4 regions of the Saccharothrix sp. BKS2 genome follow, and region 1 is predicted to be linked to each of the others. Evidence: riboswitches for the same ligand, from Rfam matches in the RefSeq annotation. Region 1 holds a riboswitch; each other region holds the start of a gene.
What was found. Region 1 has a riboswitch for cobalamin ahead of Q5530_RS01440 (CbtB-domain containing protein). Riboswitches for the same ligand answer to the same signal wherever they lie in the genome.

Region 2: another riboswitch for cobalamin. It lies ahead of cobN (cobaltochelatase subunit CobN); the one in region 1 lies ahead of Q5530_RS01440 (CbtB-domain containing protein).
Region 3: another riboswitch for cobalamin. It lies ahead of Q5530_RS28125 (FecCD family ABC transporter permease); the one in region 1 lies ahead of Q5530_RS01440 (CbtB-domain containing protein).
Region 4: another riboswitch for cobalamin. It lies ahead of Q5530_RS13290 (hypothetical protein); the one in region 1 lies ahead of Q5530_RS01440 (CbtB-domain containing protein).

What each region holds. Positions count from the first base shown of each region.
Region 1 covers NZ_JAUQOL010000001.1:432,381-436,056, reverse strand. The annotation lists gene Q5530_RS01450 (HAD family hydrolase) at 1-388, shown strand, start outside; gene Q5530_RS01445 (CbtA family protein) at 500-1,237, opposite strand; gene Q5530_RS01440 (CbtB-domain containing protein) at 1,249-1,434, opposite strand; cobalamin riboswitch at 1,459-1,634, opposite strand; gene Q5530_RS01435 ((2Fe-2S)-binding protein) at 1,684-2,340, opposite strand; gene Q5530_RS01430 (LysE family translocator) at 2,360-2,989, shown strand; gene Q5530_RS01425 (GNAT family N-acetyltransferase) at 2,996-3,676, opposite strand, start outside.
Region 2 covers NZ_JAUQOL010000009.1:184,320-187,995, forward strand. The annotation lists gene cobN (cobaltochelatase subunit CobN) at 1-2,257, opposite strand, end outside; cobalamin riboswitch at 2,291-2,428, opposite strand; gene Q5530_RS20755 (hypothetical protein) at 2,436-3,443, shown strand; gene Q5530_RS20760 (precorrin-8X methylmutase) at 3,440-3,676, shown strand, end outside.
Region 3 covers NZ_JAUQOL010000014.1:95,091-98,766, reverse strand. The annotation lists gene Q5530_RS28135 (S8 family serine peptidase) at 1-73, shown strand, start outside; gene Q5530_RS28130 (3-isopropylmalate dehydrogenase) at 316-1,356, shown strand; cobalamin riboswitch at 1,410-1,533, shown strand; gene Q5530_RS28125 (FecCD family ABC transporter permease) at 1,624-2,703, shown strand; gene Q5530_RS28120 (ABC transporter ATP-binding protein) at 2,703-3,455, shown strand; gene Q5530_RS28115 (ABC transporter substrate-binding protein) at 3,449-3,676, shown strand, end outside.
Region 4 covers NZ_JAUQOL010000005.1:496,129-499,804, forward strand. The annotation lists gene Q5530_RS13280 (ThuA domain-containing protein) at 1-778, shown strand, start outside; partial or broken gene Q5530_RS13285 (VOC family protein) at 879-989, opposite strand; cobalamin riboswitch at 1,206-1,333, shown strand; gene Q5530_RS13290 (hypothetical protein) at 1,443-1,817, shown strand; gene Q5530_RS13295 (choice-of-anchor P family protein) at 1,867-2,784, opposite strand; gene Q5530_RS13300 (hypothetical protein) at 2,750-3,142, opposite strand; gene Q5530_RS13305 (SDR family NAD(P)-dependent oxidoreductase) at 3,417-3,676, opposite strand, start outside.

The sequences.
Region 1 (3,676 bases):
GGGGGCCCGGGAGGCGCTGCGCGCGGTGCGCGACTCCGGGGTGCCGATGGCGCTGGTCACCTCCACCGAGCGCGGGCTGACCGAGATCGCGCTGGACACCCTGGGGCGCGACCTGTTCGACGTGACGGTGTGCGGTGACGAGGTGGACGGGCTGAACAAGCCGCTGCCCGAGCCCTACCTGAAGGCGGCCCGCCTGCTGGGCGTCGACCCGGCGCGGTGCGTGGCGGTCGAGGACTCCCCGACCGGGGTGGCCTCCGCCGTGGCGGCCGGGTGCACGGTCCTGGTGGTGCCGTGCGACGTGCCGGTGCCGGGGGGCGAGCGCCGCGTGTTCCGCGACTCCCTGGTGGGCGTCGACCTGACGACGCTCGCCCCGCTGCTGGGCAGTTGACCCGGGTGGACCGCTGACCTGGCGGGATCGCCGGCCCGGCTGGGCCGCCGACCCCGGCTGCGCCACCGACCTCGGCTGGGCCACCGACCTCGGCTGGGCCACCGACCCCGGCTACACCGCCGACAGGCGGTCGGTCCGCCGCACCGCCGGGTCGACCAGCAGGCCGAACACCACGCCGAGACCCAGCCACAGGGTGGCCGTCTCGGCCAGGGACGCCAGCCTGAAGTCCCAGAGCACGCCGCTGGGCATGTCCTCGGGGATGGCGTCCGGCGCGGCCGGGAACAGCAGCAGCACCAGCGTCACCGCCGCCACCACGGCCAGCGCGACCGCCGTGGTCCGCAGCGGCGGCGACCAGTGGCCGAGGCGGGAGGCCAGCCAACTCGCCCCGAAGGCGATCAGCAGGCCCGAGGCGATCAGCGCCAGGTAGAGCACCGTGCGGTAGCCGACGGTCTCCGGGTCGCCCACCGCGGGCGGGTTCGCCGGGTACTTCACCGCAGGCAGCAGGGCCGCCGCGCCGAACGCCGCCGCCGCCAGCCACACCGCCCGGCTGAACGGCGGCCGGTCGGGGAACCAGCGCCGCGACCCGGCGTAGGCGGTGGCGAACAGCGCGCCCACCGCCACCCCGACCACGACCGCGGCCAGCACGCCGCCGAAGACCTGCACGCCCCGGCCGACCAGCTCGCCGTGGTCGTGGTCGCCGGCCCCCGGCGCGGCGGGCCGCGCCTCCTCGACGGCCAGCGCGGCGCGGATCGGCGCCTCGACCACGACCAGCCCGACCAGGCCCGCGAGCAGGCCGGACACCCCACCGGCGGCGAGCCCGCGCACCAGGTGGTCCCTGTAGGTGAGCACGGTGGCCCGCCTCAGTGGCACGGGACGCCGAGCGCGTGGCGCCCGTCGTGGAAGAACTCGTGGAGCGTCTCGGCGGCGTGGCCGATCGCCGCGCCGTTCTCCTGGAGCACCAGCCAGGTCACGGCCAGCGCGACCAGCGCGACGGCGTAGGCCCACCGGGGGACCTGGACTGGGGCGGACTGCGCGGGGCTCGTCATGACGGGCTCCTCCATACCTCGTGGAAGGTCAACAGGTGCCGTGGCCGGTCTCCTGACTCCCGGATCGACACCGTCCCCGCGCCTTCCCAGCCGCGGGTGCGGCCAGTGACGTGCTCGGCGGGTTGGCTCCCCGGTCACAGTGGCGAGGACCGCGCCGGATTCGCACCGGCTTCCCGTCCACCACGGCGAAGCGAACGTAAAGGCCGCCCGTCCCGCCGCACAACCGGCCGGACGTGTTGTCCGCCGGGTTCACCGCAACGCGCAGTCACCGCACTTGCCGCCGCCGTCGAGCCGGTAGTAGAGGCAGCAGCTGCGCCGCCGGAACGCGACCTCGCCGGGGAACGGGACGAAGTCCCCGCAACCCCGCAGCGGGGGTTCGGCGAACAGCTCCTCGCCCAGCGCGACGCACTCCTCCGCGCTCGCCGCCCCGCCGAGCGCCACGAACCGCAACGCCCCCGCCGCCGACGAGGCCGCGTTGCCCCACAGCAGGCCGGGCGCCACCGGGGCGACCGAGCGCACGGCCTCCACCACCGGCGCCAACGACTCGACGATCCCCACGCCCCCGACCGGCTCCTTGACCCGGACCCGCAGGCCGTCCGCGTCGTAGCGCCACCAGAGGTTGGCGGGCCGCACGTCCGGCGCCGTCCCGCCGACCGCGCGGGCGGCCACCACCGGGGACAGCAGCCGGGCGGTGTAGCTGAGGAAGAACAGCGAGGCGGCGACGCGCCGTTCGGCGGTGCGGTACCGGGCGGCGATCCGGTCCACGGTGGCGGGCAGGGCGGACCCGTCGAGCAGCGCGGCGCCGTCGTGCCAGCCCTCGTCGGGCCGGCCGACGTCGAGGGCGAAGAACGGGCTGAGGCCGCGGATCTGCCGCAGGGTGGTCAGGACTCGGGCGAACTCGGACACGTGGCCTAGTCTGCCGCCCGTGGACGCGCTGGGGTTGGGACTGTCCCTGGGCCTGGCGGCGAGCATCAGCCCCGGCCCCCTGCTGGTGCTGGTCGTGACGTCGGCGCTGCGGTCCGGCCGGCGGGCGGGCGTGCTGGCCGCGTGCGCGCCGCTGCTGTCGGACGCCGCGGTGGTCGGGGTGACGCTGCTGCTGCTCGGGCGGCTGCCGGAGCGGGCCCTGGGCGTGCTCGGCGTGGTCGGCGCCCTGTTCGTGGTGTGGAGCGGGGTGCGGACGGTGCGGGAGGCGCGCACGGCGTCGCTGGAGCCGGGGGCGTCCGCGTCCACGGCCGCGCCGGGCGTCGCGGCGCTGCGCCGGGCGGTGCTGGTGAACCTGCTCAGCCCCCACCCGTGGGTGGCGTGGGCGACCGCGCTGGGACCGCTGACCGTCACCACGTGGCGGGCGTCGACCGGGGCGGGGGTGGCGTTGCTGGTCGGTTTCTACGCGACCCTGGTGGGTGGGAAGGTGGTGATCGCGCTGGTGGTGGCGCGGGGGCGCCGGCACCTGGGTGACGCGGGTTACCGGCGGGCGCTGACGTTCGCCGGGGTGCTGCTGGGGTTGGCCGGGGTCGCCCTGGGCGTCGAGTTCGCGCCCACCCTGTTCGGGGGCTGAGCGCGGCTACGGCAGGTAGAAGGTCAGCACGTCCGACCGCACCGGCGGGAACAGCGTCCGCATCAGCTCCTCGTCCGGGCCCGGGTACACGTCGGGCTGCCGGGCGGTCAGCCCCTCGATCCCGTGCGGCCCGAACAGCAGCGACGCCACCATGTCCGGCGCCACGCCCGCCCCGCCCGCCGCGCCGGGGGCCTGCATCGTGCCGCCCACCGCCACCGGCCCCACCTCGCCGCCCGCGAACGGCATCCGCACGTGCGAGCGGTAGAACGACACCACCGCCTCGCCCTCCTCGCCGGCGAACCGCGCCGACGCCGCCAGCCGCGCCCCGAACACCGGCCGCAGGTGCTCCAGCAGCGCCACCGGGTCGGGGACGCGCACGTAGTAGGAGTTCGCCTCGGCCTTCGCCGGGGCCAGGAACGGCTCCAGCGCCGCGCCCGCGACCGTCCCCGGCCGCTCGGTCACCTCGGTCGCCCCGGTCAGGGCCAGCAGCGCGTGCGCGGCGGCCTCGTCCACCGCGGCCACCTCCGCCAGCCGCACCCCCTCCTCCGGCGGCGTGGTCCGGCCCGAGGCGACCGGCACACCGTCGCGCTCCACCAGCCACCCGGTGCTGCCGCCGCGCTCCACCAGCCACCGCCACAGCGGGGCGGAGTGCGGCATCCGCAGGTCGAACGGGGCCTGCTCGGCGTC
Region 2 (3,676 bases), on a different contig from region 1:
TGCGGGCCAGGCGCGGGACGACCTCGTCGGCCGCGAACTCCAGGATCCTCGCCACGTCCGGGTCCTCGGTGAGGGTGCGGGCGGTGGCGCGGTCCCAGCCGGCGTCCTCCATGGCCTGGACCAGGGCGCGGGCCTGGGCCTCGACCCGGTCGGTGGAGGCGCGGTCGGTGCTGTCCAGGCCCAGGGCCTCGCGCAGGCCCGGCAGGGCGGCGGTCTGCCCGCCCCACATCTGCCGCGCCTGGAGGATCGCCAGGACGAGGTTGACCCGGGCCTCCCCGGTGGGCGCCTGGCCGAGGACGTGGAGGCCGTCGCGGATCTGGACGTCCTTGATCTCGCACAGCCAGCCGTCGACGTGGAGCAGGAGGTCGTCGAACTCGGCGTCGTGCGGGCGGTCCTCCAGGCCGAGGTCGTGGTCCAGCTTGGCGGCCTGGATGAGGGTCCAGATCTGGGCCCGGACGGCGGGGAGCTTGGCCGGGTCCATCGCGGCGATGGCGCCGTGCTCGTCGAGGAGCTGTTCGAGCCTGGCGATGTCGCCGTAGCTGTCGGCTCGGGTCATCGGGGGTACGAGGTGGTCGACCAGGGTGGCGTGGGCGCGGCGCTTGGCCTGGGTGCCCTCCCCCGGGTCGTTGACCAGGAACGGGTAGATGAGCGGGAGGTCGCCCAGGGCCGCGTCGGGGCCGCAGGACGCCGACATGCCGGCGGTCTTGCCGGGGAGCCACTCCAGGTTGCCGTGCTTGCCCACGTGGACCACGGCGTCGGCGCGGAACTCCTCCTCGAGCCAGCGGTAGGCGGCCAGGTAGTGGTGGCTCGGGGGCAGGTCCGGGTCGTGGTAGATGGCGATGGGGTTCTCGCCGAAGCCGCGCGGCGGCTGCACCATGACCACGACGTTGCCGGAGCGCAGGGCGGCCAGGACGATGTCGGAGCCGTCCACGAAGAGGGTGCCCGGGGCCTCGCCCCAGTGGCGCTCCATGCCCTCCCTGAGGTCCTCCGGGAGCGTGTCGTACCAGGACCGGTAGCGGGTCGCGGGCAGGCGCACGGGGTTGCCCCGCAGCTGCTCCTCGGTCAGCCAGTCGGGGTCCTGGCCGCCGGCCGCGATGAGGGCGTGGATCAGGGCGTCGCCGTCCTGGTTCGCCACGCCGGGCAGGTCGTCGCCGATGTCGTAGCCGCGGTCGCGCAGCTCGGCGAGCAGGCGGACCACGCTGGCCGGGGTGTCGAGGCCGACGGCGTTGCCGATGCGGGAGTGCTTGGTCGGGTAGGCCGAGAGCATGACCGCGACGCGGCGCCGGGCCGGCGGGACGTGGCGGAGCCGGCCGTGGCGCACGGCGAGGCCGGCCACCCGGGAGGCGCGCTCGGGGTCGGCCACGTAGACGGTGAGGCCGTCCTCGTCGACCTCCTTGAACGAGAACGGGACGGTGATGATCCGGCCGTCGAACTCGGGGATCGCGACCTGGGTGGCCGTGTCCAGCGGGGACAGGCCGTCGTCGTTCTCGTCCCAGGCCGCGCGGCTGGTGGTCAGGCAGAGGCCCTGGAGGATCGGGACGTCGAGGGCCGCCAGGGCGCCCACGTCCCACGCGTCGTCGTCGCCGCCCGCCGAGGCGGTGGCGGGTTTGGTGCCGCCGGCGGCCAGGACGGTGACCACGAGGGCGTCGGCCTTGCGCAGCTCGGCCAGCAGGCCCTCGTCGGCGGAGCGCAGGGAGGCGCAGAAGAGGGGCAGCGGGGTGCCGCCCTTGGCCTCGATCGCGTCGCACAGGGCGTGCACGAAGGCGGTGTTCCCGGCCACGTGGTGGGCCCGGTAGTACAGGACGGCGACGGTGGGGCCGGTGCCCCGCCGCTCGCGGTCGAGCAACCCCCAGGTGGGGGCCGGTTCCGGGGCGCTGAAGCCGTGGCCGGTGAGCAGGACCGTGTCGGAGAGGAAGTGGTGCAGCTGGGCCAGGTTGGCCGCGCCGCCGTGGGCCAGGTAGGCGTGGGCCTCGGCGCAGACGCCGGCGGGGACGGTCGACAGCTCCATCAGCTCGGCGTCGGGGTGCTGCTCACCGCCCAGCACGACGACGGGGCGCGGACCGGCCAGCAGCGCGTCCAGGCCCTCCTCCCACATGCGGCGGCCGCCCAGGATGCGCACGACGACCAGGTCCACGTCGCGCAGGAGGTCGGGCAGGTCGTCGGGGGCGGTGCGGGCCGGGTTGGCCAGGCGGTAGTCGGCACCGCTCGCGCGGGCGGACAGCAGGTCCGTGTCGGAGGTCGACAGCAGCAGGATCACGTGCGGGCTCCATCCCTCGGGGGTCCTCGCCCCAGGTCGTAGGGTTCGGCGGGCGGAGTTCCTGACTCCCGGGAACCACTCCCGGTCACAGTGGCGGGACCGCGCCGGGTTCGCACCGGCTTCCTCCTGTTGCTTCGCCGTTCGGAAGTCACCCTAGATGGTGGTTAGCATCCAGCCCATGTCCACCGATCGGGATCGCCCGGACGCCTGCCCCGGCGCCGTCGAGGTGCACCGCGCCGCCGACGGCGGGCTGGCGCGCGTGCGGGTGCCGGGCGGCACGCTGAGCGCCCGCCAGGTGGACGTGCTGCGGGGCGCGGCGGCGGAGCTGGGCGACGGCTTCCTGGAGCTGACCTCGCGGGCGAACGTGCAGCTCAGGGGCCTGGCCGACGGGGCCGAGCTGGAGCTCGCGGCCCGGTTGCGCGAGGCCGGGTTGCTGCCCTCGGCGACCCACGAGCGGGTGCGCAACATCGTCGCCGACCCGCTGGCGGACAACCAGGCGCTGGTCGACGAGGTCGACGCGGCGCTGTGCGCGGTCCCGGAGCTGGCGGACCTGCCCGGCCGGTTCCTGGTCACCGTCGGTCACGGGGTCAGCGGGCTGGCGGGTGACATCGGACTGGTCGGTGACGCGTTGTTCCTGGCCGGCGTCGATTCAGGCGTGCGGGTGGACGACCCGGTGGCGGCGGTGGTGACGGCCGCGCGGCTGTTCCGGGAACTGCGCGGCCCGGCCTGGCGGCTGTCCGAAGTGGACGGCGGTGTGGGGAAGATCACCGAGGCGCTGGGCGGCGCGGGCGAGGAGCGGTTGCCCGCCCTGGTGACGCCCGTGGCGCCGGGCCCGGTCGGGTCCGTGGTCGTCGCCGGGGTGCCGCTGGGGCGGTGGGACGCCCGGCTGCTGGCCGGGGTTCCCGTCCGGGTGACGCCGTGGCGGAGCGTGGTCGTGCCGGTGGGCACGGACGTGGGAGGGATGTTCACCTCGGCCGACTCGCCGTGGCACGGGGTGAGCGCGTGCGCCGGGCGGCCGGGGTGCGCGAAGTCGTTGAGCGACGTGCGGGCCGATGTCACCCGGTGGGTCGGCACGCCGCACGCGGGCCGCGCGCACTGGTCGGGCTGCGCCCGGCGGTGCGGGCGACCGGCCGGGGACGTGGTGGAGTTCGTCGCCACCGGCGACGGGTACGAGGAGATCAGGTGACCAGCTACGTCAGGGACGGCGCGGAGATCTACCGCCGGTCGTTCGCCACCATCCGGGCCGAGGCCGACCTCGGGCGGTTCCCCGCGGACGTGGCGCGGGTGGTGGTCCGGATGATCCACGCGTGCGGCATGGTCGACCTCGTCGACGACGTGGACTTCTCGCCGCACGTGGTGCGGGCGGCGCGGGAGGCGCTGCTGGGCGGCGCCCCGGTGCTGTGCGACGCGCGGATGGTG
Region 3 (3,676 bases), on a different contig from region 1:
CCACAACGCGACGGGCGACCGCGCCGACGTGGTGAAGGTGAAGGGGAAGACGGGCAACCGCTCGGCGGACTGATCCCGGTGGGCTGATCGACGTTCCACGCTCTGGCCGGTCGGGGGTTGCCCCGGCCGGCCAGAGCCTTTTAAGCGCATCGGGCGACACCCGTTCGGGGGCCTTGAACCGTTCGGGTGTCCCGCAGTCCGGGAGACATCGCCCCGTAGGTGTGTTCCGAGTGCGTTTTCACGCTCCGCGCCCGGTAGCCTTTCGCATTGAGAACTAGTCCCGCGACATGGGACTGATACCTGGGAGGTGTGTGGATGCGGCTCGCAGTGATCCCAGGGGACGGGATCGGGCCCGAGGTCATCGCCGAGGCCCTGAAGGTGCTCGGTGAGGTCGTTCCCGCGGCCGAGATCACCCGCTACGACCTCGGTGCGGCGCGCTGGCACGCCACAGGTGAGTTGTTGCCGGAATCGGTGCTCGGTGAGCTCCGCCAGCACGACGCGATCCTGCTCGGTGCCGTGGGCGACCCGTCCGTGCCCAGCGGCATCCTGGAACGCGGCCTGCTGCTGCGGCTCCGGTTCGAACTCGACCACCACGTGAACCTGCGCCCGGCCCGGCTGTACCCGGGTGTCCGCAGCCCGATCGCCGACCCGCCCGAGATCGACATGGTGGTCGTGCGCGAGGGCACCGAGGGGCTGTACGCGGGCAACGGCGGGCTCCTGCGCAAGGACACCCCGCACGAGATCGCGACCGAGGTGTCGATCAACACCTCGTTCGGCGTGGAGCGGGTGGTGCGCGACGCGTTCGCCAGGGCGGCCAACCGGCCGCGCAAGCACCTGACGCTGGTGCACAAGACCAACGTCCTGACCCACGCCGGCTCGCTGTGGTCGCGCGTGGTCGAGGAGGTGTCGCTCCAGCACCCGGACGTGACCGTGGCCTACCAGCACGTGGACGCGGCCACCATCCACCTGGTGACCGACCCGGGCCGCTACGACGTGATCGTCACCGACAACCTGTTCGGGGACATCCTGACCGACCTGGCGGCGGCCGTGACCGGCGGCATCGGGCTGGCGGCCTCGGGCAACCTGGACGTGACCAGGCGCAACCCGAGCATGTTCGAGCCGGTGCACGGCAGCGCGCCGGACATCGCGGGACAGGGCATCGCCGACCCGACGGCCGCCGTGCTGTCGGTGGCGCTGATGCTCGACCACCTGGGCGAGTCGGAGGCGGCGCGCCGGATCGAGGCGTCGGTGGCCTTCGACCTGGCCACCCGCGACCACTCGTCGCCGGGCGCCACCTACGCGGTGGGCGACCGCCTGGCCGCGCTCGTGTCGTCGAACGTCCGCACGGGGGCCTGACCGCCCTCCCGGACGCGTGATCAGGGCCACCACGACACGGTCGTGGTGGCCCTTCGCGTTAGGGTCGCGAGCGTCGCCCGCGGGGGAAGTCCGGTGAGAGTCCGGCGCTGACCCGCAACGGTAAGCCGAAGTCGCCTTCGGCCAGCCCGATCACCCGCGGGCGGTGGGAAGAAGCTCCACTCCTGCCGTGGTCTGCGGGACGGATGCGCGCCGGTCCGCCGCGGACCGGGGCCACCCGGTCGAGGCCACCCGCCCGAAAGGCGCCCGGTGACCCCGACGAACCCGGTGACCCCGACGAACCCGACCACCGCGGGACCGGCCTTCTCCACCACCGGCGCGTGCGCGGCCCTGGCCGTCGCGCTCGCGGTCTCGGTGGTGTGCGGCGTGGCCCTCGGCCCGGTGCCCGTGCCGTTCGACGACGTGGTCCGCTACCTGCACGCGGCCGTCACGGGCGGGGTGGTCCAGGCCGCGGAGGCGGGCCCCTACCGGATCGTGTGGGACATCCGGCTGCCCCGGGTGCTGCTGGCCGCCGTCGTGGGCGCGGGGCTGGCCGCGGTCGGCGTGGCCGTCCAGGCGGTGGTCCGCAACGCCCTGGCCGACCCGTACGTGCTGGGCATCTCCTCGGGCGCGAGCGTCGGCGCCACGGCGGTCGCCACCACCGGCCTGTTCGCCTCCCTGGGCATCTACGCCCTGTCCACCGCCGCGTTCCTGTCCGCCCTGGCCGCGACGGCCCTGGTCTACCTGGTGGCCGGCCGGGGCGGGCTGACCCCGCTGCGCCTGGTCCTCACCGGCACCGCCCTCGCCCACGGCTTCTCCGCGATCGCCATGCTGCTGGTCTTCCAGGCGCCGCGCGGTGAGGCCGCCCGCGCCGCCCTGTTCTGGCTGCTCGGCAGCCTGGGCGGGGTCACCTGGGCGTCGGTGCCGGTCGCCGCGGCCGTGGTCGTCGCCGGCACCGCCTACCTCACCACCCGCGCCCGGCACCTCAACGCCCTGGCCATGGGCGACGAGACCGCCACCACCCTCGGCGTCGACGTCCCCCGGACCCGCCGCACCCTGTTCCTGGTCACCGCCGCCATGACCGGCGTGCTGGTCGCGGTCAGCGGCGCGGTCGGGTTCGTCGGCCTGGTGCTGCCCCACCTGGTCCGCCTGCTGGTCGGCGCGGACCACCGCCGGGTGCTCGCCGTGGCCCCGCTCGCCGGCGCCTGCTTCCTGATCTGGGTCGACGTTGCCGCCCGCCTGCTCGCCGCGCCGGAGGAGCTGCCGCTGGGCGTCATCACCGCCGCCCTGGGCGTGCCGTGCTTCGTGCTCCTGCTGCGCCGCCGCGGCTACGTGTTCGGGGGTCGCTGATGGAGGTCCGGATCGAGGGGCTGGCCGTCGACGGCATCCTGCGCGGCGTCGACCTGACCGCCGGCACGGGCGAGGTGCACGGCATCGTCGGTCCCAACGGCAGCGGCAAGTCCACCACGCTGCGCTGCGCCTACCGGGCGCTCAAGCCGCACGGGGGAGTGGTCCGCCTCGACGGCCGCGACATCACCACCACCCGGGTCCGCGACACCGCCCGCGACCTGGCCGCGCTCACCCAGGACAGCCACGTCGAGTTCGACTTCACCGTCACCGAGGTCGTCGCCATGGGCCGGCTGCCCCACGGCGCGGGCCCCGACGACGAGGCCATCGTGCGCGAGTCCCTGGCCCGGGTGGACGCGGCCCACCTCGCGCACCGCGGCTTCCTCACCCTCTCCGGCGGCGAGCGGCAGCGCGTGCTCATCGCCCGCGCCCTGACCCAGCGGCCCAGGGTGCTGGTGCTCGACGAGCCGACCAACCACCTGGACATCAGCCACCAGCTGGCCGTGCTCGCCCTGGTCCGCCGCCTGGGCGTCACCGTCCTGGCCGTGCTGCACGACCTCAACCTCGCCGCCGCCCACTGCGACCGCCTGCACGTGCTCGACCGCGGCCGGGTCGCGCACAGCGGCACGCCCGCCGAGGTGCTCACCCCCGAGGTGCTGGCCGAGGTCTTCCGCGTGCGCGCCCACGTCGTCCCGCACCCCACCACCGGGGTGCCGCAACTGCTGTTCGACCACCAGGAGGCCACCCCGTGCTGAGAACGCTCATCGCGCTCGCCGCGGTCCTGTCCACGACGGCGTGCGGCGCGCGGGTCGTCGCCGAACCGCCGGGCACGGGCACCACGACCGTCACGAACTGCGGCCGGGAGGTCGAGTACGCGACACCCTCCCGGGTCGTCACCAACGACACCGGCATCACCGAGCTGATGTTCGCGCTCGGGCTGGCCGACCGGATGGCCGGCTACACCATCTCCTCCTCC
Region 4 (3,676 bases), on a different contig from region 1:
CGACTGGAAGCTGGCCGGTGACGACAACACCGGTGTGTTCATCGGGTTCCCGGCGAGCAGCGACCCGTGGTCGGCGGTCAACAACGGCTACGAGATCCAGATCGACGCCACCGACGCGGCCGACCGGACCACCGGCGCCGTGTACGGGTTCAAGTCGGCCGACGTCGCCGCCCGGGACGGGGCGCTCAACCCGGTCGGCGAGTGGAACACGTTCGAACTGCTCGTCGAGGGCGAACGGCTCCAGGTGTTCCTCAACGGCGTGAAGATCAACGACTTCACCAACACCGACCCGGTCCGCAGCCTGCAACAGGGCCACATCGGCATCCAGAACCACGGTGACGGCGACGAGGCGTCGTTCCGCAACATCCGGGTGAAGGAGCTCTCCGGCAGCGGCACCCGGACCGGGCAGATCACCGGCCTCGCCGGCAAGTGCGTCGACGTCGACAACTCGGGCACGGCCGACGGGACGAAGGTCCAGCTGTGGACCTGCAACAACACGGCCGCGCAGCAGTGGACGGTGTCCACCGACGGGACGGTCCGCGCGCTCGGCAAGTGCCTCGACGTGCGGTCCGGCGGCACGGCCAACGGCACGGTGACGCAGCTGTGGACCTGCAACGGCACCGGCGCCCAGCAGTGGGCCGCGCAGTCCGGTGGCGGACTGCGCAACCCCCAGTCGGGCCGCTGCCTCGACGCGGCGGGCAACAGCTCCGCCGACGGCACCGCGCTGCACATCTGGGACTGCCTGAACGTCGCCAACCAGAAGTGGACCCTGCCGTGACCGGGTGACGCCCGGTAGTCCGTCGAGGGGTCCGGCCGCGTGCTCCCGCGCGGCGGGACCCCTTCGGGGTTGCGCGACGAGGTCGGCGCAGCAGGCAGAACTCGTCGCCCTCCGGGTCCGCCATCCGCACCCTGCCCTCGAACTCCCGCACGGCCACCGCGCCGAGGCCGACGAGGCGGGCCACCTCGACATCGGCGACCGGACCACCCATGCCCCGCGCCGCCAAGAGCTCATCCACTCAGGTCGACCACCCGGCACCACCAGCACCGAGAATGCCGAGCTGGTCGCCGCGCGTCGACGGATCGCCGAACACACCGACCGCGGTCCGGGCGCTTCGGGTCCGGACCTCCTTTCGTGAGACCGGTCACCCCGGCGTGGACCGCGGGTGGTTCGTTGCCACAATCCGGACGACCACAGGCGACGGCGGACGAGGAAGCCGGTGACATTCCGGCACGGTCCCGCCACTGTGACCGGGGAGCAGATCCCGCCGCGGCCACCGTCCCCAGCGGGGGTGGGAAGGCCGGGACGAGCGTCGATCCGGGAGTCAGGAGACTCACGCCGTCGCCTCCTCACCCACCGGGGCGGATCTCCCCGAGAGAGGGCGGCTCCACCATGCGCCTGACGTCGTCAACACCACCACTGCCCATCACGCGGGCGGTGGACCGTGCCTGAGGACCGCCCGCGCGTCACCGTCTGCCGGGGGTGCTGCTGCGGCACCACCCGCAAGCACCCGCAGGTCGACCACGACGGGCAGGTGCGCGTGCTGCGCGAAGCGCTCGACGGCACCGCCGAGGTCCGCCTGTCCGACTGCCTCGACGCCTGCGCGCACTCCAACCTGCTGGTCGTCCACCCCTCGCCCGCCGCCCGCGCCGCCGGCGCCAAACCCCTGTGGCTGGGGCGGGTCCTCGACGACCGGGCACTGCGCGAGGTGATCGACTGGATCAGCGGCGGCGGCCCCGGTGTCGTGCCACCACCGGCCTCGCTCCGGGACAGGGTGGTGACACCGCCGAACGCGCGCACCCCACCGCGCACGACCTGAACGACGTCGCCGGGTGGGGCGGTGGTGTCCACCGCCCCACCCGGTGGCATCAGCTGGTCGGGCAGGGGGCGCCGGGACGGGTCAGGGTGACCCTCGCGTGGCTGATCACGAGTTCGGTGCCGGTGAGCAGGCGGACGCGCGGGGCGTTGACGGCGACGCCGGCGCCACCCGCCAGGGACCGCTGCTCGTTGACCACGACCGTGGCGACGAGCGGGACGGTGATGGTCAGGTCGACCGCGGGGTTGACCACGGGCACGCCGTTGACGCGCAGGTTGACCAGCTCGACGCCGCCCGCGGTGGTGACCGCGCCGGTGGCGTCCTCGGCGGCGGCGGCCCTGGCGCGGATCTCGTCGGCGGTGACCAGGCCGCCCAGCAGGGCGACGCCGGCGGTGCGGGCGTGCGCGGTGGCGGTGCGCTCGCCGTCGCCGTCGACCACGCCGCGCGCCTCGGTGTCGACGACGCCCAGCGAGCCGATCCCCGGCAGGACCGCGCCGAGCAGCTGGTCCACGTCGAGGCCGGGCTGGGTGGTGCAGCTCAGGTCGGACGGCGCGAGGGGGCCGACGCCGACCAGCGGTGCGGTCAGCCTGCCGCCGTGGGCGTGGGCGTCGAACACCAGCACCGGCGGGGTGAAGCGCACCGAGGCGCACCCCGGCGCGTCGAGGCCGACCCGGGCGGTGCCGCCGATGACGGTCGAGGGGTTGGCGCAGGGCTCGATCGGGGTGGTGGAGGTGGGGATGGCGGTGGACCCGTCGACCAGGTAGAACTCGAACAGCGCGTGGTTGGCGAAGCAGTTCCGCTCGGCCGCGTCCACCGAGAAGGTCAGGAACCGGTCGGGCGCCGCCGGCGGGATGGGCTGCTCCGTGCGCAACTGCACCTTGCCCGCGCCCGGGTTGCCCGCGGTGTAGGCGGTGACGGCGTGGTTGGCGACCGGGTCACCGCCCGCCCACTGCCCCAGGGCTCCGGCCATGGTCCGGACCGCCCTGCCAGTCACCGCTGCCGCAACTGCTGCCGGGCGGAGTCGTGGTGGCCTGCTGGAGCGAGGCGAGCCAGCCGTTGCAGGCGGTCAGCCAGGCGGGATCGGCGTCGTAGGTCTGGTTGACCGGGGGTAAGCCGGTGTAGGCGGTGAGCAGGGCGGGCGTGGTGCCCTGACCGTTCTCGAAGTCCTCCGCGAACACCACCACCGGCGCCTGCGGCACACCGGGCTCCGCCGTCGCGGTGACGGGGTGGACGGCGGTGAGGGCCACCGACAGCGGCACGGCCGTCAGTGCCGCGGTGATGGCCGGCAGGAGCCTGCGCCGGTGGCGATGGGGTGATGGGGTGGTCACCGATGAACTCCCTTGTTGGGTGCGGAACGTCGAGCACCGGTTCCGTCGTCGCCGTGCGGGAGTGCATCAGCGCGGCGAGCGGGTCGGCACCCACTTGGCCGCGTGTGCTCACCTGATCGCCCCAAGCCCGGTGTCGGTCGATCACCCGGGTGACCGCTGTTGTACTCGGGGCCCTGGTCGGCAGAGGTGAGGAATGCCTTGTCACGTCGAATTTCGCCGGCCGGGCTGTTCCCCGAACCGCACGCCACCGCGCCGGCAATCCCGGTCGCGCTCGTCAGACGCTCGTGTACCCGCCGTCGACGAACCACTCGGCGCCGTTGACGTACGTGGCGGTGTCCGAGGCCAGGAGCAGGGCCGCCGACGCGACCTCGTCCGGGTCGCCGAGCCGTCCCGCCGGGAGCACGGTCTCGAACATCGTGACGAAGTCGTCCCGCCGGTCCTCGGGGACGACGCCGAGCAGGCCGGGGGTCCGGATCGGCCCCGGGCTCAGCACGTTGACCCGGAAACCGTTCTCCCGCGCGTTGAGCGTCCAGC